DNA from 2 places in the Eubacterium sp. AB3007 genome. Region 2 is predicted to be linked to the other one. Evidence: predicted binding sites of a transcription regulator. Region 2 holds the regulator's gene; the other holds the start of a gene.
What was found. Region 2 encodes LexA, which represses DNA repair genes until DNA is damaged. Its sites were predicted from a motif close to CNAACANNTGTTNG; they were not measured.
Positions count from the first base shown of each region.

Region 1 (4,422 bases), 240 kb from region 2:
ATCCATATCCGCACGACACTGATCGTCGGATTTCCGGGCGAGACAGAGGAAGAGTTCAGTGAACTGCTGGATCTGGTGGAAGAGCAGAAGTTCGCAAGACTTGGGGCCTTTACTTATTCGCTGGAAGAAGGGACACCGGCCGCAGAAATGGAGAATCAGATTCCGGAGGAAGAGAAACAAGCCAGGCTGGATGCAGTCATGCTTCGCCAGATGGATATCTCACTGGCGAACAACCAACAGAAGATCGGTCAGGTCCTGGAGGTACTGATCGACGAACAGGACGAGGATGGCGCGTATATCGGACGTACTCGATATGACGCTCCTGAGATCGATAACACCGTGATATTCACATCAGAGAAAAAGCATCACACAGGAGACATCGTACAGGTCAGAGTGCTAGACGCGTTCGATTATGACCTGGAAGGCAGGGAGGAAGTATTATGAATCTACCTAACAAACTTACAGTAGGGCGGATCATCGCCGTTCCATTCTTTATCGCTGCTTATCTGACCCAAATGTATCTGGTAGCATTCGTGCTCTTCATTGCTGCTTCGCTGACAGATATGCTGGACGGGAAGATCGCAAGGAAGTACAACCTGGTCACCAATTTTGGGAAGATCATGGACCCGCTGGCGGACAAGATCCTGGTCTATTCCGCCTTCTGCCTCATGGTCGGGGATGGTCTGGTACCGTCCTGGATGCTCATCGTGATCCTCGCCAGAGAATTCACCATCGCAGGGATCCGACAGGTATCCGCCGCAGAGGGTATCGTCATCGCGGCTGCCATGAGCGGAAAGATCAAGACTGTCCTTCAGATGATTGCTGTGCCCGCTCTCCTGCTGGCGCAGGCCATCCAGGATCCTTATCCTGTGGCTTATCCGATCATCGCGTTGATCGCGGAAGTATTTCTGTATGCTTCCATCGCCATGACGATCTATTCCGGCATTGAATACATCGTAAAAAACAAGAACGTGTTCAAGAACTAGGGGAACGACATGAAAAGTGCTTTAATCAGCGTGGGCACAGAGATCCTCTTCGGGGAGATCGTCAACACCAACGTTGTCTATCTTTCGCAGGAATTGAATGCGCTTGGGATCGATGTGCTCTATCACTATACGGTTGGAGACAATGACAGCAGGCTCAGGGAGATCCTTGAGCTTGCTCTTTCTGATTGTGATCTGGTGCTGACCACCGGTGGACTCGGTCCCACAGAGGATGATATGACCAAGGAAACAGTTGCGTCGGTGATGGGGGATTATCTCGAGGAGCACAAAGCCTCCCGCCAGGCACTGGAAGATCATGCAAAAGAACTGAACCATCCTATGACGGAAAACAACTACAAGCAGGCTATGATGCCTCGGCGGGCTATCGTGTTCGATAATGACGCGGGAACGGCGCCGGGGTTTGCGCTTGAGAAGGATGGAAAGCATGTGGTCTGTATGCCGGGACCACCCCGGGAAATGAAACGCATGTATCAGAGAAAAGTCCGTCCATTTCTGGAGAAGTTCTCAGAAGATGTGATCTATACCCGTACGGTACGGCTGTTTGGAAAGGGCGAATCTTCTTTGGAAACCGAATTGCTGGATCTTATCGATGGACAGGAAGATCCTACCATCGCCACCTACGCCAAGGAAGGGGAATGTTCTGTTCGGGTCGCCTCCAAAAGACCAACAAGGGAAGAAGCGCAGCAGGCGGCGGATGACATGGTCGTCCAGATCCTGCAACGAGTTGGCGATCATGTGTTTAGTACGCAGAATGAAGAACTCTGTGACGTTGTAGGAAAACTGCTTTTGGACAAGGGGCTACATATCTCCTGCGCAGAATCCGCCACTGCCGGTATGTTCGCAAGTGAACTGGCAGGCGTGCCTGGTATTTCGGATGCGCTGCACTGCGGGTATGTCACCTATACAGAGGAGGCCAAACGCAATGTTTTGGGCGTTAAGGAGGAAACGCTAAAGCAGTGTAGTGTCTATAGTGCTGAGGTTGCAGCGGAAATGGCAGAGGGCGTTTTCAGACTCACCGGAGATGATGTGTGCATTGCCATCACAGGTATTGCAGGCCCGGGATCGCCGGTGCCTTCTCTGGTTCCTGGAAGCGCGTTTATCGGCCTTCATTATAAAGGGAAAACTATCACCAGGTTCCACAAGGGGCGCAATGTGAACCGGAACTGGAATCGTCATTACATGGTTCTGGCTATGCTGGATCTGGTACGACGTACGGTCCAGAACGACGATTGACAGTATATGGTAAAAATGATATAATGCGCGTACCATTTACAAACATTCGAAAACCTCTTGACAGATCTGCAGATTGATGTAGAATAGAAACAGAACAAATGTTCTTTTGGAGGGAAATATGGCTAAACAAGATAACAACAACGCAAGATTCAAGGCTCTGGAGGATACCCTCTCCAGGATCCATAAGCAGTACGGAAGCGGGGCGATCATGCGCCTTGGCGATGCCTCTGCGAACATGAACATCGACACCATTTCCACTGGTTCGCTCAGTCTGGACATGGCCACCGGTGTAGGCGGTGTTCCGAGGGGAAGGGTCGTGGAGATCTACGGACCAGAATCCTCCGGTAAGACTACACTGACCCTGCACATCGTGGCAGAGGCGCAGAAAGCCGGTGGAATCGCCGCATTCATCGATGCAGAGCATGCTCTGGATCCAGTCTACGCACGGAACCTTGGTGTCAACATAGACGATCTCCTGGTATCCCAGCCGGACACCGGAGAACAGGCCCTGGAAATCTGTGATATGCTGGCCAGCAGTGGCTCCGTGGACGTGATCGTGATCGATTCTGTGGCTGCACTCGTTCCGAAAGCAGAGATCCAGGGGGAGATGGGCGATTCTCATGTAGGACTTCAAGCGAGACTGATGTCCCAGGCATTGCGTAAACTTACCGGTACTGTTAACAAGACCAACACCTGTGTGATCTTCATCAATCAGCTCCGTGAGAAGGTTGGTGTCATGTTTGGCAATCCTGAGGTTACCACAGGAGGCCGCGCACTCAAGTTCTACTCCTCCATGCGGATGGATGTGCGCAGGATCGAGACCATCAAGCAGGGAGATCAGATGCTCGGGAACCGCACCCGTGTCAAGATCGTGAAGAACAAGGTAGCCCCTCCGTTCAAGAAGGCAGAGTTCGACATCATGTACGGAAAGGGGATCTCCCTGTCCGGGGATGTGCTGGACTGCGCGGTCGAGGCGGGCATCGTCAAGAAGTCCGGTTCCTGGTTCAGCTACGAGGGAGACCGTATCGGACAGGGACGAGAGAACGTGAAGACCTATATGGAAGAGAATCCCGCCTTCCTGGAGGAGATTCGAAGCAAGGTCATGGCCAAGCTCTTTGAGTCCGAGGAAGATGATGAGAAGAATGCGCCGGAGATCTCGGAAGAGTCCCCTCTTGCGGTGGACGAGGATGGCGTGATCATCGAGTGATCAGAGATTTTTTTCGGATTTTCTTACGCTTTTGTTTGACATCTAGATGGATTTGTGTTATGATAACCGAGTTAGACCGCTCGGGAAGGGTCTTTTTAAGTGCGTTTGATTACAGCGCCACCCGAAAAGGCGAGACTGGTTAGAGGAGGTATTAGAACACAATGTATGCAGTAATTGAAACAGGCGGTAAGCAGTACCGCGTAGAGAACGGTGATGTTCTGACAGTTGAGAAGCTGGGGATCGAGGCAGGAGAGAAGGTTGCATTCGACAAGGTCCTCGTGATCGGTGATGAGAACGGTGTCCGCATCGGTAAACCTTATCTTGAGGGTGAGACCGTAGAGGCAGAAGTCGTTGAGAACGGCAAGGGCAAGAAGATCGTCATCTTCAAGTACAAGAACAAGAAGGATTACAGAAAGAAGCAGGGACACAGACAGCCGTACACTATGGTCGAGATCAAGAGCATCGGCGGCGTTGCTGCTCAGAAGAAGGCAGAGGAACCTGCTGCAGAGGCAAAGGCTGAAGCAGAAGCTCCCCATAAGGAGAAGAAGGTTTCCGCATCCATGAAGAAAGACGAGCTCATCGCTTACGCGAAGGAGCACGGAATCGAGATCGATGAGAAGGCTACCAAGGCTGTGATCATCGAGACCATTGAGAACGCAGAAGCATAAGATTAGGGAGGTATATGATCCATGGCAAGTAAAAAGGGAGTAGGAAGCTCTAAGAACGGTCGTGAGTCCGAATCGAAACGTTTAGGCGTCAAGGTTGGTGACGGTCAGTTCGTAACAGCTGGCAGCATTCTGATGAGACAGAGAGGAACCAAGCTCCATCCTGGTAACAATGTTGGCATCGGTGGCGATGACACACTGTTCGCGAAGATCGATGGCGCTGTCAAGTTCGAAAGAAAAGACAAGACCAGAAAGCAGGTCAGCGTTTATCCTAAGGAAGCATAAGAGACTTGAGGCCCCTATCACAGGTAGG
Region 1 covers NZ_JIAD01000001.1:490,961-495,382, reverse strand. Annotated here, with positions in the region: gene rimO (30S ribosomal protein S12 methylthiotransferase RimO) at 1-444, shown strand, start outside; gene pgsA (CDP-diacylglycerol--glycerol-3-phosphate 3-phosphatidyltransferase) at 441-986, shown strand; gene P156_RS0102365 (competence/damage-inducible protein A) at 996-2,237, shown strand; gene recA (recombinase RecA) at 2,356-3,444, shown strand; gene rplU (50S ribosomal protein L21) at 3,606-4,112, shown strand; gene rpmA (50S ribosomal protein L27) at 4,134-4,394, shown strand.
Region 1: the regulator LexA is predicted to act here: its motif matches at 2,329-2,342, upstream of recA (recombinase RecA).

Region 2 (4,422 bases):
TTCCGGGAGCGTCTGGCAGAACAGACAGAGAAGCACGATGGCGGCAACTACTGGGTGGGTACGGGAGGAACCTCGCCCTTTGGCCACGGTGGATACAACCCGGCAGGTGTACGGGTTGGCGGATACAGCCGGCATCAGAGCGCGATTCAGGTGGCAGGGGAGAGGAACTTTCGTGATTTCCGGCAGGACAACGAGCTGGACACCCGTCAATTCCAGATGGCGTTTCGAAAGCTTCGTCAGTTCTCCACCCGCGTGGATACGGCGAAAACAGAGCTGGACATCGACCAGACCATCGATGCGACCTGTGAGAACGCAGGGATGTTGAAACTGGTCTACGAGAAGCCCCGGAAGAACACGGTGAAGCTCCTCCTTCTGATGGATTCTGACGGATCCATGAGAAGTTACAGCAAGCTCTGCAGCCAACTGTTTCAGGCGGTGCATCAGAGCACCCATCTGAAGGATCTGAAGTCTTACTATTTTCACAACTGCATCTATGACTTTCTCTATACAGATCCTTATATCGTAGACGGTCGGTGGATTGAGACCAACTGGGTGTTCCAGAACCTGGACGCTGACTACAAGGTCATCATCGTGGGAGATGCGGCCATGTCCCACTACGAGTTGATGGCAAGAGGCGGGAACCTCAACTGGTATGCGTGGAATCAGGATCCGGGTATCCAGTGGCTGGAGCGGTTTGCACGTCACTACCGGAAGGTGATCTGGCTGAATCCGATCAAGGAAGCACGCTGGGACAGGGCATGGGGATCTTACACCATCGCCATGATCCGAAACGTGTTTCCCATGTACGAGTTGACACTGAACGGTATCGATCAGGGGATCCAGAAGCTTCTGTCTAACTGAAAGGAAATGCCATGAAAAAGAAAAAAGGACTTCTTCTTCTCCTTCTCATAAGCCTTGCACTCACTATGTCGGCCTGCTTGTTCCATGGGGCAGTGAGTACCCCGGACAGCGACCCGGGCAATAAAACGGCAGTGGAGGATACGACCTCTTCCGAGGTCACAGAGGAGGGGGCGTACACCACCAAAGACGAGGTGGCGATATATATCCATACGTACCACAAGCTTCCCCACAACTACATCACTCAGAACGAGGCGATGGATCGGGGCTGGAAACGATCGGAGTGTCCCGCAGACTACGGTTTCATGATCGGTGGCCGAAGGTTTGGTAACCGGGAGGGGCACCTGCCAAAGAACCGGTATTATGAATGTGATGTGGATTACGATGGCCACGCCAGAGGCGTCAAGCGCCTGGTCTACACAGAGAATGGAATCGTCTACTATACAGGCGATCACTATAACAGTTTTGAACAGCTTTACTGAGGAGAGTGACAAATGGAAGAGATACTGATCATCAGGGAAGAGGATTTCTGGGAGAAGGAAGAAGCTCTGCAGCACATCGCGGAGGCGCTGTTCTTTCCGGCAGATTACGGAATGAACCTTGACGCTCTGTATGACTGTCTTTGTGATCTGGGTGAGGACACAAATCTCGCTCTGGTGCCGGCTGAGCCTACCGAAGACTGGTTCGAAGATCTCATGGATACAGTTGTGGATGCGTCCACAGAAAACGAACATATACACCTGTTTCAGAAGTGGGACCGCGACTGATGAACAAAGCCAACCGTTTGTTGGTAACAGATTTCAAAAGGGCTGTCTCAGACGGTATATATCGCCGTTTGAGACAGCCCTTTGGTTTGGCATTACTTGCCCTTCTTGTCCTTCAGAAGGGGCTTGATCAGCTTGTAGTACTCGCTGGAACGCTGATTGTCCTGGCTCGGGAACTCTCGCATCAGGGCGTTGTTGATGCCCTGTTTGGTCTTGTATTTGAGGATGATGGCCGCGATCTTGCGGGCCACCTCCTGGTCGTGGATCACGTCAAATACCTGGTGCTGGAGCTGATTCTTCAGTTCCTCAGCGCGTCGGCCGCTGAGATCCTGCACCAACTCCACCGAAACACTGCGCTCCTTCCAGAAACGGCAGACACTGCCGAAACCCTTATCCTGGCTTACAATATAGAAGTACTGCCGGTGGCCGAGGCCCTTGCAGATCAGATAACCAAGCCAGGTGGAGAGTTGGAAGTCCAGTGCGTTTCGGCTGCCTACACCCACGTCCACGAAATGGAAGTGTGCCTTGGCGGCGCTGATGCGGTCGTGCATCTTGAATGTCAGGGTGTTGGCGTTTTCACTGTAGAACAGGTAGACCGTATCCTCTGCGGTCAGTTCCTCGATTCCTTCCAGGCCGGCGCCCTTGGTGTTCTCATAGTCGATCAGATATGTGCTCATAGAATTATTACCTCATAAGAATAGAAAGTGGGCGCCCGGCGTTCTGCGGGCGCCCTACAATATGCTCGTGTCAGCTGAAATAACGGAATACGCCTTTCACCTTGCCCTGGATGCTCACATCACGGACGATGATAGGGCTCATGGTGTCATTCTCCGGCTGAAGGCGTATATGATCCTTCTCTCTGTAGAAGGTCTTCACCGTGGCCTCGCTCTCAAATCCGTCGATCATGGCCACCACGATGTCACCGTTGCTGGCGGTGTTCTGCTGCTCAACCAGGATCAGATCTCCGTCCATGATGCCAACGTTGATCATGGATTCTCCCTTGACCCGGAGCATGAAGCAGTTGCCGGCGGCATACTGAGCGGGAATAGGGAAGGTGCCCTCCAGATTCTCCTCGGCGGTGATGGGGGAGCCTGCGGCTACACGACCCACCAGGGGAACATCCACGATATCCTCCCGCTCTGCCGGGGGAAGCGAGGCATCCGCGGTCTCCGGCTCATCTCCCTCCTGAGGTACCAGCATCAGCGCCCGTGGTTTGGCCGGGTCCTTCTTCAGATACCCGTCTCGGACCAGATTGGCAATGGCCTTGTGAGCGGTGGAGGTGGACTTGATGTCCAGAGCGTTGCAGATCTCCCGGACAGTAGGGGGATAGCCCTTGGTCTTGATTTCGGATTTCATAAAAGCAAGGATCTTCTGTTCTCTTTCCTTGGTGGATTTCATGATTACCTCCCAAATGTTCTGTCTTCACATCTGTTGCGGCCTCTGACATCCCCTGAACCGCAACAAAACAGGTGCTTCTTACACGGTCTGATTATATCATATCAGAAACGGAAAGTAAACACCTGTTCGGAAAAATATCGTATATTTAGAGGGTCTGCGAGATCAAGCCTTTTCGCTACCTTTGTCCAGGAAGATAGCGACCAGGACACAGAGCAGCAGAAGGAACTGATAATACAGGAACGGCATGATGGCAACGCTGGTGATCCCCGCCAGGCTGGCAGCGATCAGGAGCTGCGCACCATAGGGGATCAGTCCCTGGAATACACAGGAGAAGGTGTCCATCAGAGAAGCGGTCCGCTTGGGTTCGATTCCAAATTCCTCCGCGATGTCCTTGGCGATAGGCGCAGACATAACGATGGCTACGGTGTTGTTGGCGGTGGCGATGTCCATCAGACCAGTCAGCAGGCCGATGCCCAGCATACCGCCCTTGCGGCTGTTAAAGGCTTTCTTGATGGTCTGCAGGATGAACTCAAACCCGCCGTATTCCTTCATGAGGGCGCCCATGGAGGCCACCAGGATGGTGACGATCATGGTCTCGAACATGCCGCTGGTACCTGCGCCCATTGCACTGAAGGCAGAAGGCACGGTAAGAGTACCGGTGGCCAGCCCTGCGATGAAGCTGAGAATGGTGCCGCAACCAAGTACGATGAACACGTTGATGCCGCACAGGGAGGCAATGAGTACCGCGAAGTAGGGCAGTGCCTGGATCACGTTGTAGTCAAAGTGTTCGATGGCAGCCGGTTCTGCGGACAAAGCCTTCACGATCAGGATCCCCAGGGTGATGGCGGCAGCAGGCAGGGCGATCTTGAAGTTCACCCGGAACTTGTCCTTCATCTCACAGCCCTGGGTCTTGGTGGCAGCGATGGTGGTGTCGGAAATAAAAGAAAGATTATCCCCGAACATAGCGCCGCCGACCACTGTGGCCACGCAGAAGGGCAGGTTCAGATGGGCGCTGCTCGCCACGGCAGCCGCGATCGGGACCAGTACCGAGATGGTGCCCACGCTGGTTCCCATGGCCATGGAGATCAGGCAGGCGATGAGGAACAGGCAGGGGATGGCGAAGTTCGCCGGAATGACGTCCAGAAGCATGTAGGCGGTAGAATCCGCACCACCGGATGCCTTGGCGACACCGCTGAACATGCCGGCCATCAGGAAGATGAACAGCATGATGGTGATGTTGTCGTCGCCGATGCCCTTGGCGCAGGCGTGGATCTTCTGATCAAAACTGAGCTCTCTGTTCTGCAGAAAGGCCACGATCAGGGCGATCACGAAGGATACCACGACACTCATGATGTAGAATCCCATCATCTTGTTACCATCATCATCCATCTGCGGGCTGATG
Region 2 covers NZ_JIAD01000001.1:729,114-733,535, reverse strand. Annotated here, with positions in the region: gene P156_RS0103680 (VWA domain-containing protein) at 1-861, shown strand, start outside; gene P156_RS0103675 (ribonuclease domain-containing protein) at 873-1,340, shown strand; gene P156_RS11435 (barstar family protein) at 1,353-1,625, shown strand; gene P156_RS0103665 (PIN domain-containing protein) at 1,718-2,299, opposite strand; gene lexA (transcriptional repressor LexA) at 2,370-3,020, opposite strand; gene P156_RS0103655 (Na+/H+ antiporter NhaC family protein) at 3,183-4,422, opposite strand, start outside.